Regions from separate parts of the Dyella sp. 2RAB6 genome, predicted to be linked through region 3. Evidence: predicted binding sites of a transcription regulator. Region 3 holds the regulator's gene; each other region holds the start of a gene.
What was found. Region 3 encodes FliA, which starts transcription of late flagellar genes. Its sites were predicted from a motif close to TAAAGTTTNNCNNNCNNNGGCCGATAA; they were not measured.
Positions count from the first base shown of each region.

Region 1: AB4083_RS11100 (methyl-accepting chemotaxis protein) is a predicted target of FliA. The motif match lies at 2,344-2,370, and genes of this name have one in related genera.
Region 2: AB4083_RS09120 (HDOD domain-containing protein) is a predicted target of FliA. The motif match lies at 1,318-1,344, and genes of this name have one in related genera.

Region 1 covers NZ_JBFRGP010000005.1:260,464-265,523, reverse strand. The annotation lists gene AB4083_RS11110 (alpha/beta hydrolase) at 1-95, opposite strand, end outside; gene AB4083_RS11105 (hypothetical protein) at 96-635, opposite strand; gene AB4083_RS11100 (methyl-accepting chemotaxis protein) at 703-2,307, opposite strand; gene AB4083_RS11095 (RcnB family protein) at 2,539-3,006, shown strand; gene AB4083_RS11090 (sodium-translocating pyrophosphatase) at 3,198-5,060, shown strand, end outside.
Region 2 covers NZ_JBFRGP010000004.1:285,891-290,950, forward strand. The annotation lists gene AB4083_RS09115 (oxidoreductase-like domain-containing protein) at 1-129, shown strand, start outside; gene AB4083_RS09120 (HDOD domain-containing protein) at 223-1,272, opposite strand; gene AB4083_RS09125 (LLM class flavin-dependent oxidoreductase) at 1,461-2,459, shown strand; gene AB4083_RS09130 (DUF72 domain-containing protein) at 2,563-3,399, opposite strand; gene AB4083_RS09135 (TolB family protein) at 3,542-4,525, shown strand; gene AB4083_RS09140 (serine hydrolase) at 4,623-5,060, shown strand, end outside.
Region 3 covers NZ_JBFRGP010000007.1:68,109-73,168, reverse strand. The annotation lists gene flhA (flagellar biosynthesis protein FlhA) at 1-454, shown strand, start outside; gene flhF (flagellar biosynthesis protein FlhF) at 488-1,813, shown strand; gene AB4083_RS12585 (MinD/ParA family protein) at 1,810-2,772, shown strand; gene AB4083_RS12580 (RNA polymerase sigma factor FliA) at 2,769-3,548, shown strand; gene cheY (chemotaxis response regulator CheY) at 3,746-4,153, shown strand; gene AB4083_RS12570 (protein phosphatase CheZ) at 4,150-4,788, shown strand; gene AB4083_RS12565 (chemotaxis protein CheA) at 4,802-5,060, shown strand, end outside.

The DNA.
Region 1 (5,060 bases), on a different contig from region 3:
ATCATGCAGCGCTGGTTGAAGTACAGCGCGGCGGCGAAAGCCAGATAGAGCAGCACCACCAGTACGGCCATCACGCCGATGACGCGCAAGAACACTCAGTGATCCCTTGCCGCCGGCTGTGCCTCGTCGACCGTCTCGATCCGTGTCACCTTGCCCGCCTTCAACGTGATGCGGATGGTCCGCTCCCTGGCACGCGACGATAGCGCATCCGGCGGCAGCACCAGCTCGCCGCTGTACCAGTCGGCGAACACCGGCTTGCCCGGCGCTACGCCGAACAGTTCCGGCAAGGTGACGCGGTGGCATTCGCCGGCATAGACGGCCGCGTCGATGCAAAGCCAGCTGTCGATATCCACCAGGTAGAGGCGGTCGTCCTCCAGGCGCCAGCGGCCGGAATAGCCACGCTCCTCGTCGGTCGCCGTGTGCAGCGGCGCCGGCATGAAGCGCGGACGGTCGCGCCCGGCGTAGCGCTGCGCCAGCGGGTCGCCCAGCACCGCATAGGTACGGCCATGCCATTCCAGCCGTTCGGGCGGTGGCAGCGCCTGCGCCGCCCAAGGCAAGAGCATGAGCAGCAGCAGGCAGGACAGCGCCAGCCGTCCCGTCCACCTGCGCGCAAAGCCTTTCGCTGTCCGCTTCATGGGCCGCAGCTTGCCACAAGGTCTTGCGGGCGCCAGTACGCCTTTCGGCAAGGACGCGCGAGCCGCGTCACGCTTCCGCATCGGCCATTTCGCCAGCAAAGCGAAAGAACCCGACCAGCCGGCGCAGGCCGTCCGCCTGCTCGCGCAGGGCCGCGCCGGCGCCCGCCACCTCCTCGACCAGGGCCGCGTTCTGGCGGGTCGTCTCATCCATATGGCGCACGGCGCCGCCGATCGCCCCGATGCCGTCGGACTGGCCGCGGCTGTTGGTGCTGATCGCGGCCACCGTGCGGGACACTTCCACTGCACTCTCCACGATGCGCTCCAGCACCTGGGCCGAACGGTCGGCCAGGACCGCGCCGGCCTCGACCGTGCTTCGGCTGTCTTCGATCAGATGCCGGATATCGCGCGCCGCCTCGGCGCTGCGCTGGGCCAGCTGGCGCACCTTGTCGGCGACCACTGCGAAGCTGCGGCCGTGCTCGCCGGCGTGTGCGGCCTCCACTGTCGCATTGAGCGCCAGCAGGCGCGTCTGGAAGGCCAGCGTGTCGATCGCGCCGACGATATCGGTCATGCGTCGGTTGGCCGCATCGATGGCATCGACCGAGCGCATCGTCTGCGCCACCAGTCCGCTGCCGTCCTCGGCCTGCAGCCGTGCGGCGGCGGCGAGGCGATCGGCCAAAGCCGCGCTGTCGGCATTGCGGCGCACGGCATCGGTGACCTGGCTCATCGAGGCGCCGGTGCCGGCGAGGCTTTCCGCCTGCGCCTGGGTGCGCTGGCGCAAGGTGTCATTGCCATGGGCCAGGCGATCGGCCGCGTGTGTCACGCCGGCGGCGTTCTGCTGCACCTGGCGGACGACCACGGCCAGGCGCCGGTCCATGCGCTGCAGCGCGCGCAGCAAGCTGCCTATCTCGTCGTGATGGCCGGGCTCGATGGCGTGGCCAAGCTCGCCGTCGGCAATGCGCTGCGTCACCGTCACCGCCTGGCCCAGCGAGCGGGTGACGGTGCGGATCAGCAAGCTGTCGACCAGCGCCGCCGCGCCCAGCCCCGACAGCAGCACGGCGAGCAGCACCGCCAGCGCGCGCCGGCTTTCCCGATGCGCGTCCGCAGCCGCGGCATCGCCCGCCTGCAAAGCTTTGGCGAACAGATTGGCGAAGTCGGCATGCAGCGGCACGAAGGCCGGCTGCACATCCGAGGCGATCTGCACCTGGGCGATGTCGTATTGCTCGGCCTCCAGTTGCTTGATCGCCTCGTCGACTATTTGTTCGGCCGCCTTGCGGTGGGCGTCGGTCACACCGAGCAATTGCGCTTCCTGGCGCGCCAGGCCGCTGGCTTGCAGATGCTTCCAGGTCCGCTCGATATCGACACGATTGGACTGGATCAAGGTCTTGGCCTCGTCCAGCGCCGAGGGCAGGCGCGTGAGGCCGGCATGGGTCAGAGCATTGAGGCTGTCGTTGTAGTCGTTCTGGATACGGCCTACGTCAGAGACGGGACTGAGCGCGTCGGCGACCAACGCGCCCATGCGCCGGTCGGCATGCAGCAGCGCCCATACCGCGGCGCTGCCGACCAGCAGCATCAGCAGCAACAGGCCGCCCAGCCGCAGGATCAGGCGGGCACGCAGGGAAAGCGCAGGCGACGCTGCCCACCGGGGGCGGGCCAGGGTCAGGGGAAAACGCATGGGTGACCTTTGCTTGGGGAGCGGGGGATGGCCCCTGCATCGGCCGGACGATGCAGCGCTTTAGGAAAAATCTTGTTTTAAATCAATTATTTCAATTCGATATAACAACGGTGTCGCCAGGGTGACACGGCTGACCGCCAGATGAAGGTCCTGTGACGGATAAGCCCCGGCGTTCAGACGCAGCTTTCTACGATCTTTCATAACGACGGCAGTCCGTCGGGAGGAGCGCATATGAAGACTCTGACCAAACAGTTCCTCGGCAAGCTGGCCCTGATCGCCGGCCTGCTGCTGGCCGGCAGCGGCGTCGCGCTGGCCGACAACGACCACGGCCGCGAGCACGATCGCGGCGATCGCGGCGACCGCCATGGCCACTACGACCGCGACCGCGGACACGGCAACTGGGAGCGCCGGGACTGGAGCCATCGGGATGGCGGCCGCCGTGACTGGGACCGCCGCGACCACTGGCGTGGCCCGGACCGCGGCTGGCACGACGACCGCCGCTACTACGGCGGCCACTATCGCCCTCACCATCGCTGGGCGCGCGGCGAGCGCTACTACGGTCCGGTCTATGTGGTGAACGACTACCGCTACTACCGCCTGCGCTCGCCGCCGTACGGCTATCACTGGGTGCGCGATGACGGCGGCTATCTGCTGGTGGCCGTGGGTACCGGCATCATCCTGGACATGGTGCTCAACTAAGCAGCCACCACGCGGAGCAGGTGAAGGCGGTGTCTACGGACACCGCCTTTTTCTTGCGCTCATGCGCGGCCCGCACACACCGCATCGGCATATGCGTTGCGTCGCACAACATAAGCCCCGCCGACCTCTGCCTATACTCGCCGGACCCGCCCGCAAAGGGCGGTCACTACAACCGGGATGGGGAGGCTTCGATGCTGCAGCAGTATGGCTTGTGGATCGTGCTTGCATGTGCGGTCGTGGCAGTTCTGTATGGCGCGCTCTCGGTGCGCTGGATTTTGGCGAAATCACCGGGCAACGAGCGCATGCAGGAGATCGCCGCGGCGATCCAGCAAGGTGCACGGGCCTATCTCAACCGACAGTACGCCACCATCGGTGCCGTCGGCCTGGTGCTGTTCTTCGTCGTCGGCCTGGCCCTGGACTGGGGCACGGCAATCGGTTTCGCCATCGGCGCGGTGCTGTCCGGCGCCACCGGCTATATCGGCATGAACGTCTCGGTACGCGCCAATGTGCGCACCGCCGAAGCGGCACGCGAAGGGCTGGCCTCGGCGCTCAACGTGGCGTTCCGCGGCGGTGCGATCACCGGCATGCTGGTGGTCGGCCTGGCGTTGATGGGCGTGGCCGCGTACTACGCGGTACTGCGCCATCTCGGCTACGAGAGCATGCATGCCCTGCATGCGCTGGTCGGCCTGGCCTTCGGCTCTTCGCTGATCTCGATCTTCGCGCGCCTGGGCGGCGGCATCTTCACCAAGGGCGCGGACGTCGGCGCCGACCTGGTCGGCAAGGTCGAAGCCGGTATTCCCGAGGACGACCCGCGCAACCCGGCGGTGATCGCCGACAACGTGGGCGACAACGTGGGCGACTGCGCCGGCATGGCCGCCGACCTGTTCGAAACCTACGCGGTGACCCTGATCGCGACCATGCTGCTGGGCGGCGTGATGGCCGAGCAGACCGGCGCCAACGGCGTGCTGTTTCCGCTGCTGCTGGGCGGCGCCTCGATCCTCGCCTCGGTGGTCGGCACCTTCTTCGTGCGCTCGCGCCCGGGCGGCAAGATCATGAATGCGCTATATGCCGGCGTGGCGGTCTCCGCCGTGCTCGCGGCAATCATGTTCTGGCCGATCACCAGCCAGCTGATGGCCGAGTCGGCGTTTGGCGTCGGCAAGCTCTACGGCTGCGCGCTGATCGGCCTGGCCCTGACCGGCGCGATGGTGGTGATCACCGAGTACTACACCGCCACCGAATATGCCCCGGTGCGCCACGTGGCGCAGGCTTCCACCACCGGCCATGCCACCAACATCATCGCGGGCATCGGCGTGTCGATGAAGTCCACCGCGCTGCCGGTACTGGCGGTGTGCGCGGCGATCTGGGGCGCGTTCGCGCTGGCCGGCCTGTACGGCATCGCCATCGCCGCCACGGCCATGCTCAGCATGACCGGCATGGTGGTGGCGCTGGACGCCTACGGCCCGATCACCGACAACGCCGGCGGCATCGCCGAGATGGCCGAGCTGCCGCCGGAAGTGCGCGGCGTCACCGACCCGCTCGACGCGGTGGGCAACACCACCAAGGCGGTGACCAAGGGTTATGCGATCGGCTCGGCCGGCCTGGCCGCGCTGGTGCTGTTCGCCGACTACACGCACAACCTCAGCCAGCATCTCGGGATCAGCGACTTCCGCTTCGACCTGTCCAACCACTACGTGATCATCGGCCTGCTGATCGGCGGCCTGATCCCCTACCTGTTCGGCGCGATGGCGATGGAAGCCGTGGGCCGCGCGGCGGGCTCAGTGGTGGAAGAGGTGCGCCGCCAGTTCCGCGAGATCAAGGGCATCATGGAAGGCACCACCAAGCCGGACTACTCGCGCGCGGTGGACATGCTGACCAAGTCGGCGATCAAGGAAATGCTGGTGCCCTCGCTGCTGCCGGTGCTGGTGCCGGTGCTGGTGGTGTTCGGCTTCAAGTGGCTGGGCGGCGCCGAGGCCGGCGCGCAGGCGCTGGGCGGCGTGCTGATCGGCACCATCGTCACCGGCCTGTTCGTGGCCATCTCGATGACCACCGGCGGC
Region 2 (5,060 bases), on a different contig from region 3:
GATGCGCTCGACTGCTGCGGCGAGGGCTGCGTGCCCTGCATCTACGATCTCTACGAAGCAGCGCTGGACCGTTACAAGGCCGCGCTGGCGGCGTGGCTGGAACGCCATCCGGAAGCGCCGAAGGATTAAAGCCACGAACGAGTTGCGACCCCGTCACCCCAGCTTGACCAGCTTCGCTGTTGAGAAGCGCCTCGCTGGGGTGACGGTGGTTTTCTCGCGAGTCTAGAAGCCTTTCTCGCGCGGCACCGAATCGAACTGGTGCTGCAGGTCCTGCTGGCAGCGCGCGACCTGCGCGGGTGCGAAGCGCGCCGGCCAGGCTTCGCTCAGATCGGGCATGCTGTCGAGCGCGCGATGGTCGCGCAGCAATTGCGCCATCGACAGGTAATGCGCCACGTGCAAGGTCTTGCCCAGCGGCGAGAGTGTTTCGGGCGCTTGCTCCTGCGCGTGTTCCGACAGCGCCTGGATCACCGCGCCGGGCAGGTCCCAATGGCGCGCGGCACGCAAGGTCAGGCTCGCACCCAGTTGCGCGCAAGCATCGAGGAAGACCGGGCTCAGCGTGTCGGGCCTGGCGATCTCCTCCATGCTCAGCAGGTGGATCATCGCGCCGGTGCCGGTATTGCACACGATGCCGGCGAGATAGGCCTCGAACGGATCGCAGCCGGCGAACTTGCCGAGAAAGGCGCTGGCATGCGCGCAGCGTTCGGCGTGGTCCCACAGCCGCTGTCCCGCCACCAGGCCGTGCACGCCGGCGCTGGCCTGCAGGATCGGTTTCATCATGTGCTGGGTGGCGACGCGGCGCAGCCCGTCCTGGCCGAGCAGCACCACGGCGTGCTGCAGGCTCTGGATCGAATGCAGGGTGCGGTAGTAGATGCTGCGGCTCACCCGCATCACTTCGCCGACCAGCATCGGGTCGCGTCCGACCAGCCGTGCCAGCTCGGCGCCGGCGACGTCGTCGTTCTTCAGCGCCAGCAGCAGCTGCGGCAGCACCGCGGGCAGCCGCGGCAGGCTGCGCACGTCGAAGCGTTCGGCCACGATCTGCAGGCGCCGCTGCAGCGCGGCCTCGTTCGGGTTGGCGCCTTCGCGCGCATCGGGCAGGCCCAGCATGAAGCGCTGGAAGCGTTCGGCCAGCGCCGCCAGTTCGGGTGCAGGCGTGGGCACGGGCGGCGCGGCGGACACCGCCGGCATCCGTGCCGGGCGCTGGAACTGCGCGCGTGCCAGCGGCTGCACGGCGGGCAGGGGCGAGGGGGCGAAAAAGCGCCTTAGCCAATACATCGTGTCGTTCTCCCCAGCCGCCGCGGACGCGGTCTCCCCGCCGGGTTATCGGCGCTCCGGATGAAACCTGTAGATCGGGCGCGGCCCGGATCGCCCGCTTTGCAGGCTGGGCCACATTTTCTGTACCGGCGAGGCTGGCAATGCCCGGGTCCGCCCCCAGATCGGAAGCTTCGTCGCGAGGACACTCCATGATTCCGTTTTCCGTACTCGATCTGGCGCCGGTCACCCAGGGCAGCACGCCGGCGCAGGCCTTCGCCAACAGCCTGGACCTGGCCCGCCTGGCCGAGCGCCTGGGCTACCAGCGCTACTGGCTGGCCGAGCACCACAACATGCCCGGCATCGCCAGCGCCGCCACCTCGGTGCTGATCGGCCACATCGCCGGCGGTACCTCGACCATCCGCGTCGGCGCCGGCGGCATCATGCTGCCCAATCACGCGCCGCTGCAGGTAGCCGAGCAGTTCGGCACGCTGGCCTCGCTGTATCCCGGACGGATCGACCTGGGCCTGGGCCGCGCGCCCGGTACGGACCAGCCGACGGCGCGCGCGCTGCGCCGCTATTACGAGAGCGCGGATGCCTTCCCCGAGGACGTGCAGGAATTGCTGATGTATTTCCAGCCCGCGCAGCCGGGGCAACCGGTGCGTGCGGTGCCCGGCGCGGGAATCGACGTGCCGGTGTGGATTCTCGGTTCCAGCCTGTTCGGTGCGCGCCTGGCCGCGGCGCTGGGCCTGCCGTATGCATTCGCCTCGCACTTCGCGCCGGATGCGATGGACGAGGCGCTGGCTCTGTATCGACGCGACTTCAGGCCGTCGGAACGATTGGCGCGACCGCACGCGATGCTGGGCATCAATGTGATCGCGGCAGAAAGCGATGCGGAAGCGCGCCGCCTGTTCACCACCCAGCAGCAGAGCTTCATCAATCTGCGCCGCGGCATGCCGGGGCTGATTCCGCCGCCGATCGACGATATCGAGAACTATTGGGCGCCGGCGGAGAAGTTCGGCGTGGAGCGCGCGCTGGCCTGTTCGGTGGTCGGCGATGCGCGTTCGGTGCGCGAAGGCTTGCTTGCGTTTATCGAACGGCACCAGCCGGATGAGTTGATGATCACCGCGAACGTCTTCGAGCACGCCTTGCGGCGCAGGTCGTACGAGATGGTGGCGGCAATCCGCGAAGAACTCGCCGCCGCGGCCTAGGCCATACCGCCGGCGTAGGTTGGGGTGAGCCGCAGGCGAACCCCAACGTGTGCCACCGCCATGCGTATCGCAATGTTGGGGTTCGCCTGCGGCTCACCCCAACCTACGGCTGGCTATTGTCGACGCGCCCCTGCAGCGCCATCGCCGCGGCCGGATTCAGATGCTTCGCCGCACTGATGAAATAAATAAACACGTCGCGCGGCTCCGCCTTCGCCAGCGGCGCCGCGAAGTGCGGCAGCTCTTCGCAATCTTCCCCGCGCGCCCAGCGGTGCGCACGATCCGCCCACGCATCCAGTGCATCGGCGGGATAACCCGCCGCTTCGCCATCCGCACTACGCATCAGCCGCGCATAGCTGAAATCGCCGGTCAGGTCGGCGAGATTCGGATACTCCGGCGAATCGGTGTACACCGTGGGAATGCGCTGGGCGCGCGCCAGCGTCACATACGCTGCGCTGAGAAAACTGCGGTGGCGCACTTCCAATACGTGGCGCAGCGGCTTGCCGTTCAAGCTGCGCGGCAGCAGTTCGAGAAACGCGGCGATGTCGTCCGCATCGAAGGCGCGCGACGGCGGCAGTTGCCACAGGATCGGCCCCAGCCGATCGCCCATCTCCGCCAGGCCGCCATGCACGAAGCTGTCGATGCCTTTGCCGGTGGCGGCCAGGCGCTTTCCTTCCGTGACGTAGCGCGGCGCTTTCAAGGAAAACACAAACCCTTCCGGCGTCTCCGCCGCCCAGCGCCCATAGGTCTCGGCTTTCTGCGCGCCGTAATACGTGCCGTTGATCTCGATCGCGCGCAGGTGCCGGCTGGCGTATTCCAGCTCGCGGCGCTGGATCAGCCCATCCGGGTAGAAGTTCTTGCGCCAGGGCGCGTAGTTCCAGCCGCCGATGCCGGCGCGGATGCGTTCGGCGCGGGGCGTGGCGCTGCTGAAGAGATCGTCCATCGGTGGGGATCGCAGAGGTTGCGTGGGCGGCGATCATGCCATGGCCGCGCGTGAACCCGCGGTCGTGACTTCAGGCACGCGCCGCGCGCCGGGCCGAAGCGTATCCAGGCGCATTGCCGTTACGGCATCGACGGGTCCGTCCATGAAGCCGCTCGCTTACGCCTTGCTGTCCCTGGGTCTTGCCATGGCGGCGAACGCCATCGCCGATACGCGCGACGCCGCGCCGGAGATCTTCGCGCCGGGCGTGGTTTCCGGGCCCGCCAACGAAGACTCCGCGGCGTTCTCGCCGGACGGCCATACCGTGTTTTTCGATCGCATCAGCTGGCCCAATGCGGTGATCCTGGAATCGCACAAGATCGGCCACGCCTGGTCGGAGCCGAAGATCGCGCCGTTCTCCGGGCAATGGCTGGACCACGATCCGGCGATGGCGCCGGACGGCTCCTTTATCGTGTTCACTTCCAACCGCCCCGACACACCCGGCGGCAAGGCGCTGGACGGGGTGATGGCGAACGGCAAGGTGCAGCACGCGGCGGGCGGGCATCTGTGGCGGGTGGAGCGCAAGGGCGACGGCTGGGGCGAGCCGGTGCGCCTGCCGGATGCGGTCAACAGCAGCACGCGTACCTATGCACCCAGCATTGCCGCCGATGGCAGCGTGTATTTCCAGCGCCCCGGCGAAGACGACGATTTCCGCTTGTACCGTTCGCAATACAGCGGCGGCGCTTACCAGGCGCCCGAGCTGGTGGTGCTGGGCGATCCGGCGGCGCACAAGCTCGATCCGGCGGTCGCGCCGGATGAATCCTTCATCGTGTTCGACGCCGACTACGCGGGGAAGGGCAAGTCCGACCGCCTGTACATCGCCTTCCGCGAAGGCCGCGGCTGGGGTGCGCCGGTGGACCTCGGCGATGCGGTCAATGTCGGCGACCCCTGGGGCGCGCACCTGGGGCCCGACGGCCGCACGCTGTACTTCAGCAGCCATCGCGCGGAAAAGGTCAGCTATCCGCGTTCGCGCGAACAGGCCGAGAAGGACCTGGCGCGTATGCAGGCCTGGGACAACGCCAGCGAGAACATCTGGTCGGTGTCGCTGGCGCCGTGGCTGGAAGCCCGCGGCAAGGCTGCGCACGACTGAGTTGGCAAATGCCGGCAGCAGCCCCGTGACTTCCCGCGCTGGCGCCGGCGCGGCTTTGCCGCGATAGTTGGCCGCTTTCGCCAAGCTGGAGCCGACGATGTCCCGACCCGTCCTGTCCCTGCGCCTGGCCTGCTGCGCCGCGCTGCTGGCCTTTACCGCGGCTCCCGCATGGGCGCAGCCGCCGCTGCCGGATGCCGTGCCCGCAGCCGCCGGCAGCGCCGCCTTGCCTGCGCAATTGCAGGACTTCAGCGCCTACGTCGACAGCGCCCGCAAGCAGTTCGAGGTGCCGGGCATCGCGGTGGCCATCGTCAAGGATGGCAAGGTGGTGCTGGAGCAGGGCTTCGGCGAAAAGGAAGTCGGCAAGCCCGGCGCGGTCGACGCGCACACGCTGTTCGCCATTGCTTCCAACACCAAGGCCTTTACCGCGGCGGCGCTGCAGATCCTGGCCGAGCGCGGCAAGCTGAAGATGGACGACCGGGTGATCGACCATCTGCCCTGGTTCCAGATGTCCGATCCGTACGTCACGCGCGAGATG
Region 3 (5,060 bases):
GGCCGAGCGGGTGCCGGTGCGCAACATGCGTTCCATCGTCGAATCCTTGGCGGAACACGCGGGCCAGAGTCAGGATCCCGGCGCGCTCACCGCCGCCGTGCGCGTCGCGCTGGGCCGCCAGATCGTGCAGGAGATCGCCGGCCTGGGCACCGAGATTCCAGTCATCACGCTGGCGCCGGAACTGGAGCAGATCCTGCTCGGTTCGCTGGCCAATGGCGGCGTGGCGGGCGCCGCGGTGGAACCGGGCCTGGCCGACCGCCTGCAGAGCGGCGTCGCCGATGCCGCGCGCCGCCAGGAAATGAGCGGCGAACCGGCGGTGCTGCTGGTCGCGCCGCAGCTGCGGCCGTGGCTCGCGCGCTTCACTCGCCACGTGGCACAGAACCTGCACGTACTGGCCTACAACGAGGTGCCCGACAACCGTCGGGTGCGTTTGGTGCAGGCGCTGGGACGCTGATCCGGCGCGCTGGAATAGGGGTTGAAGCTACCGATGAAGATCAAGCGTTTCGTTGCCGCGGACATGCGCCAGGCCATGCGCGAAGTGCGCGAGGAACAAGGCCCCGACGCGGTCATTCTTTCCACGCGCCGCCTGGACGAGGGCGTGGAGATCATCGCCGCCGTCGACTACGACGAGTCGCTGGTGCGCGAAGCCGCGCGCTCGGGCGAACCGTTGCCGACCGAGGTGCACATCGTGCGCGAGCGTGCGCCGGAAGCGCCGGCGCTGCCGCCGAAGCCGCGGCGTGCGCCGGTCGCTGCACCAGTGGCCGCATCGGTGGCGCGCGCACCTGCTGTCGCCGCCCCCATCGTGGCAGCAGCACCGGTCGCCGCTCCCGTGGCCACGCCCGCCGACCCGGCGCCGCTGCACCCGATGGTGGAGCAGGCCGCGCTCGACACCGCGCGCATGCGCGCCGAATTGGGCAGCCTGCGCGAACTGCTGGAATCGCAAATGGCGTCGCTGGCCTGGAACGACCTGCAGCGCCGCCACCCGCTGCGCGGCCGCGTGCTGCGCGACATGACGCGCATCGGCATCGAACCCGATGTGGCGCGCCGCCTAGCCGACGAACTGCCCGACCGGCTCAGCGCCGATCAGGCGCGCTACCTGCCGCTGGGTGTGCTCAGCCGCAGCCTCGCCATCACCGGCTACGACCTCGCCGCCAGCGGCGGCGTGGTGGCCCTGGTCGGGCCGACCGGCGTAGGCAAGACGACCACCATCGCCAAGCTCGCCGCACGCGCGGTGCTGCGCCATGGCGCGTCGCAGGTGGCCCTGGTCAGCACCGACAACTACCGCATCGGCGCCGCCGCGCAGCTGGAGCACTACGGCCGCCTGCTCGGCACCCGCGTGTTCCCCGCGCACGATGCCGAGAGCCTGCGCGAAGTGCTCGACGTGCTGCGTGGCCGCCGCGTGGTGCTGGTCGATACGGCCGGCGTGGCCGGCAGCGATCCGCGGCTGGAACAGCAGATGCAACTGCTGCGCGCCGCCGGCGAGCTGCGCACCTGCCTGGTGCTGGCGGCCAACGCGCAGGCGCAGGCGATCGACGACATGCTGCGCGCCTTCCTGCCGCAGCAGCCGCAGGCCTGCATTCTTACCAAGCTGGACGAGGCGCCCAGCCTTGGCGGCGCGCTGTCCGCGCTGATCCGCCACCGCCTGCCGCTGGACTACACCACCGACGGCCAGCGCGTGCCCGAAGACCTCGCCACCGCCGATGCGCGCGTGCTGGTGTGCCGCGCCGCGCAGGTGCTGAAGGGCAATGCGCCGGCCGTGGACGAAGGCTATATGGCCGAGCGCTTCGGCATGGCCATGGCGGGCGCACGATGACCACCCTGGCGATGAACCAGGCCTGGGGCCTGAGCAATCTGTTTTCGGCGTTCCATTCGCCGGGCGAGGGCGAGGCGCGTCCGCTCGCGACGAGCTCCGGCAATTCGCTGCCGGCCGCACCGCCGCGCCGCTGCCGCGCGATCGCGGTGGCAGGCGGCAAGGGTGGCGTGGGCAAGTCGACCGTGGCGGTGAATCTCGGCATGACGCTGGCCATGGCCGGGCGCGAGGTGGCGCTGCTGGATGCGGACCTGGGCCTGGCCAACCTCGACGTGCTGCTGGGGCTGCAGCCGTCGCGGCATATCGGCCACCTGCTCGACGGCAGCTGCACGCTGAGCGAGCTGATGCTGCCGGCACCGCATGGCTTGAAGGTGATCCCGGCCGGCTCCGGCGCGCGGCGCCTGGCCCAGCTCGACACGCGCGAGCACGCGGCGGTGATCCGCGCCTTCGACGAACTGCCCGATCCGCCGGAATTCCTGATCGTCGACACCGCCGCCGGCGTGGCCGACAACGTGGTGATGTTCGCCGCGGCGGCCGACGACGTGGTGCTGGTGGTCTGTGACGAACCGGCTTCGCTCACCGACGCTTATGCGTTGACCAAGGTACTCAGCCGCGACTTCTGCGTACGCCGCTTCCACGTGGTGGCCAACATGGTGCGCCACGCCGGCGAGGCGCGGCAGCTGTACGACAAGCTGGCGCGCGTATGCGACCGCTTCCTGGACGTGGCGCTCGATTTCATGGGTGCGGTGCCTTACGACGAACACCTGCGCCAGGCGATCCGGCGCCAGAGCGCGGTGGTGGACCTGTGGCCGGCCAGCCGGTCCGCACGGGGATTCAAGCAAATGGCGGGTGCGGTCGATACATGGGGAGAACCCCTGCGCACGGGTCGCGACCGCATCGCCTTTTTCGGCGGCCAGGTCGGCTTGGCGCCGGACCCGGTACGCGAGGGGGGTGCGAGATGAGCGTGGCTTCCGAATATCTGCAACTGCAACGAGAAAGCACGGAGGAGATGGTGCGTCGGCACGCTCCGCTGGTGCGCCGCATCGCCTATCACCTGATGGGCCGGCTGCCGCCCAGCGTGGACGTGGACGACCTGGTGCAGGCCGGCATGATCGGCCTGCTGGAAGCGGCGCGGAACTATGCGACCGACCGCCTGGCCAGCTTCGAGACGTATGCGGGCATCCGCATCCGCGGCGCCATGCTGGACGAGCTGCGCAAGACCGATTGGACGCCGCGCTCGGTGCACCGCAAGTTGCGCGAAGTCTCCGAGGTGGTGCGCCAGATCGAGAACGAGACGGGCGCCGACGCCACCGACGCCGAAGTGATCCGGCGGCTGGGCATCGACGCGCAGGAGTACCACCAGATCCTGGCCGACGCGGCCAGCGCGCGCCTGCTCAGTCTGTCCGCACCGGAGGACGACGAGGACGGCGCCGCGCTCGACGTGGCCGACCAGGACGGGCTGGGACCGCAGGACCGCTTCGAGCAGGAAGGCATGCGCGGGGCCCTGGTCGAGGCGATCGGTGGTTTGCCGGAACGCGAGCAGCTGGTGATGTCGCTGTACTACGAGCAGGAACTGAATTTGAAGGAGATCGGTGCCGTGCTCGGCGTAACGGAATCGCGGGTGTGCCAGATCCATGGGCAGGCGCTGATCCGGTTGCGTGCGCGGATGACGGGCTGGCGCGAGCAGGGTGCGGCAGGCGATAGCGGCAAGCCGAAGAAGTTGAAGGGTACGGGTTAAAGCCAGCGCTCCAAGGCTTGCACCCTTCTCCCTCCGGCGACCCGAAGGTAGTCCCCGTGGGAGAGAAGGTGGCGGCAGCCGGATGAGGGTTCGGGCGAAGTGGAACGCACCACTCCGCCCGAACCCTCACCCCAACCCCTCTCCCGGAGGGAGAGGGGCTTTAACCACACGCGAGCTAAAGATCTGGAGAGAGGCGTTTGGACAAGAACATGAAAATCCTCGTGGTGGACGACTTCTCCACCATGCGGCGCATCGTGCGCAACCTGCTGGTGGAGCTGGGCTTCACCAATGCGCTGATCCAGGAAGCCGACGACGGCGTCAACGCCATGGCGATCCTCAAGCAGCAATCGTTCGACATGGTCGTGACCGACTGGAACATGCCGAACATGACCGGCATCGACCTGCTGCGCGCGATCCGCGCCGAGCCCGCGCTGAAGGGGCTGCCGGTGCTGATGGTCACCGCCGAGAACAACCGCGACCAGATCATCGCCGCCGCCCAGGCCGGCGTGAACGGTTACATCGTCAAGCCCTTCACGGCGGTCACGCTGAAGGAAAAGCTGGACAAGATCTTCGAGCGGCTTGCCGCGCAAGGAGCAAGCGCATGAGCGCCGTGATGGTCACCCCGATGAGCGCGGCGCTGCCGCAGGAAGTGCAGGAACTGCTGGCCAGCCCCGACGGCGCCACCTTCGAAGTGGCGCTGGACACCATGGTGCGCCAGCGCGAGCAGCACCTGTTCCGTGCGCTGGGCCTGCTGGCCCGCGATCTGCACGAAGCCGTGCGCCGCCTCGGCGGCGAGCTGGCCCAGGAAGGCGTGCCCGACAGCGTGGCCGACGCGCGCCAGAACCTGCACGACGTGCTGGAGATGAGCGCCAAGGCCGCGCACCGCAGCATCGATTTCGCCGAACGCATGCGCCCGCAGGCCACCGCGCTGGAGAACCGCGCCGATACGGTGCTGGCCGGCGGCGGCGACGCACCGGTGGCGGCGCTGGCGACGGAAGCGCGCCAGTTCGCCGCGCAGTGCCGCGAAGGCCTGTCCGACATGGTGATGGCGCAGTCCTGGCAGGATCTTTCCGGCCAGCGCATCAAGAAGGTCGCCACCTTTATCGGCAGCGTGGAATCCTCGCTGCTGGAACTGGTGCGCCTGACCGGCGCGCTGGCCGGCGGCGAAGCGCCGGTGGCCGCGGCCAAGGTGTCCAGCCAGGACGAGGCGGACCGCCTGCTCAGCGAATTCGGTTTCTGAGCGCGAGGGCCTGATGGATCCCTCTCTCGACAGCGAGCTGCGCGACGATTTCCTGGTCGAGGCCGGGGAACTGGTGCAGCGCCTGGGCGAACAGCTGGTGGCGCTGGAAGCGGCGCCGCGCGACGCCGAACTGCTCAATGCCGTGTTCCGCGCCTTCCATACGGTGAAGGGCGGCGCGGGCTTTCTCGGCATCGATCCGATGGTGCAGCTATGCCATCACGCCGAGGATCTGCTCAATGAAGCGCGCTCCGGCCACGTGCTGATCGATGCCG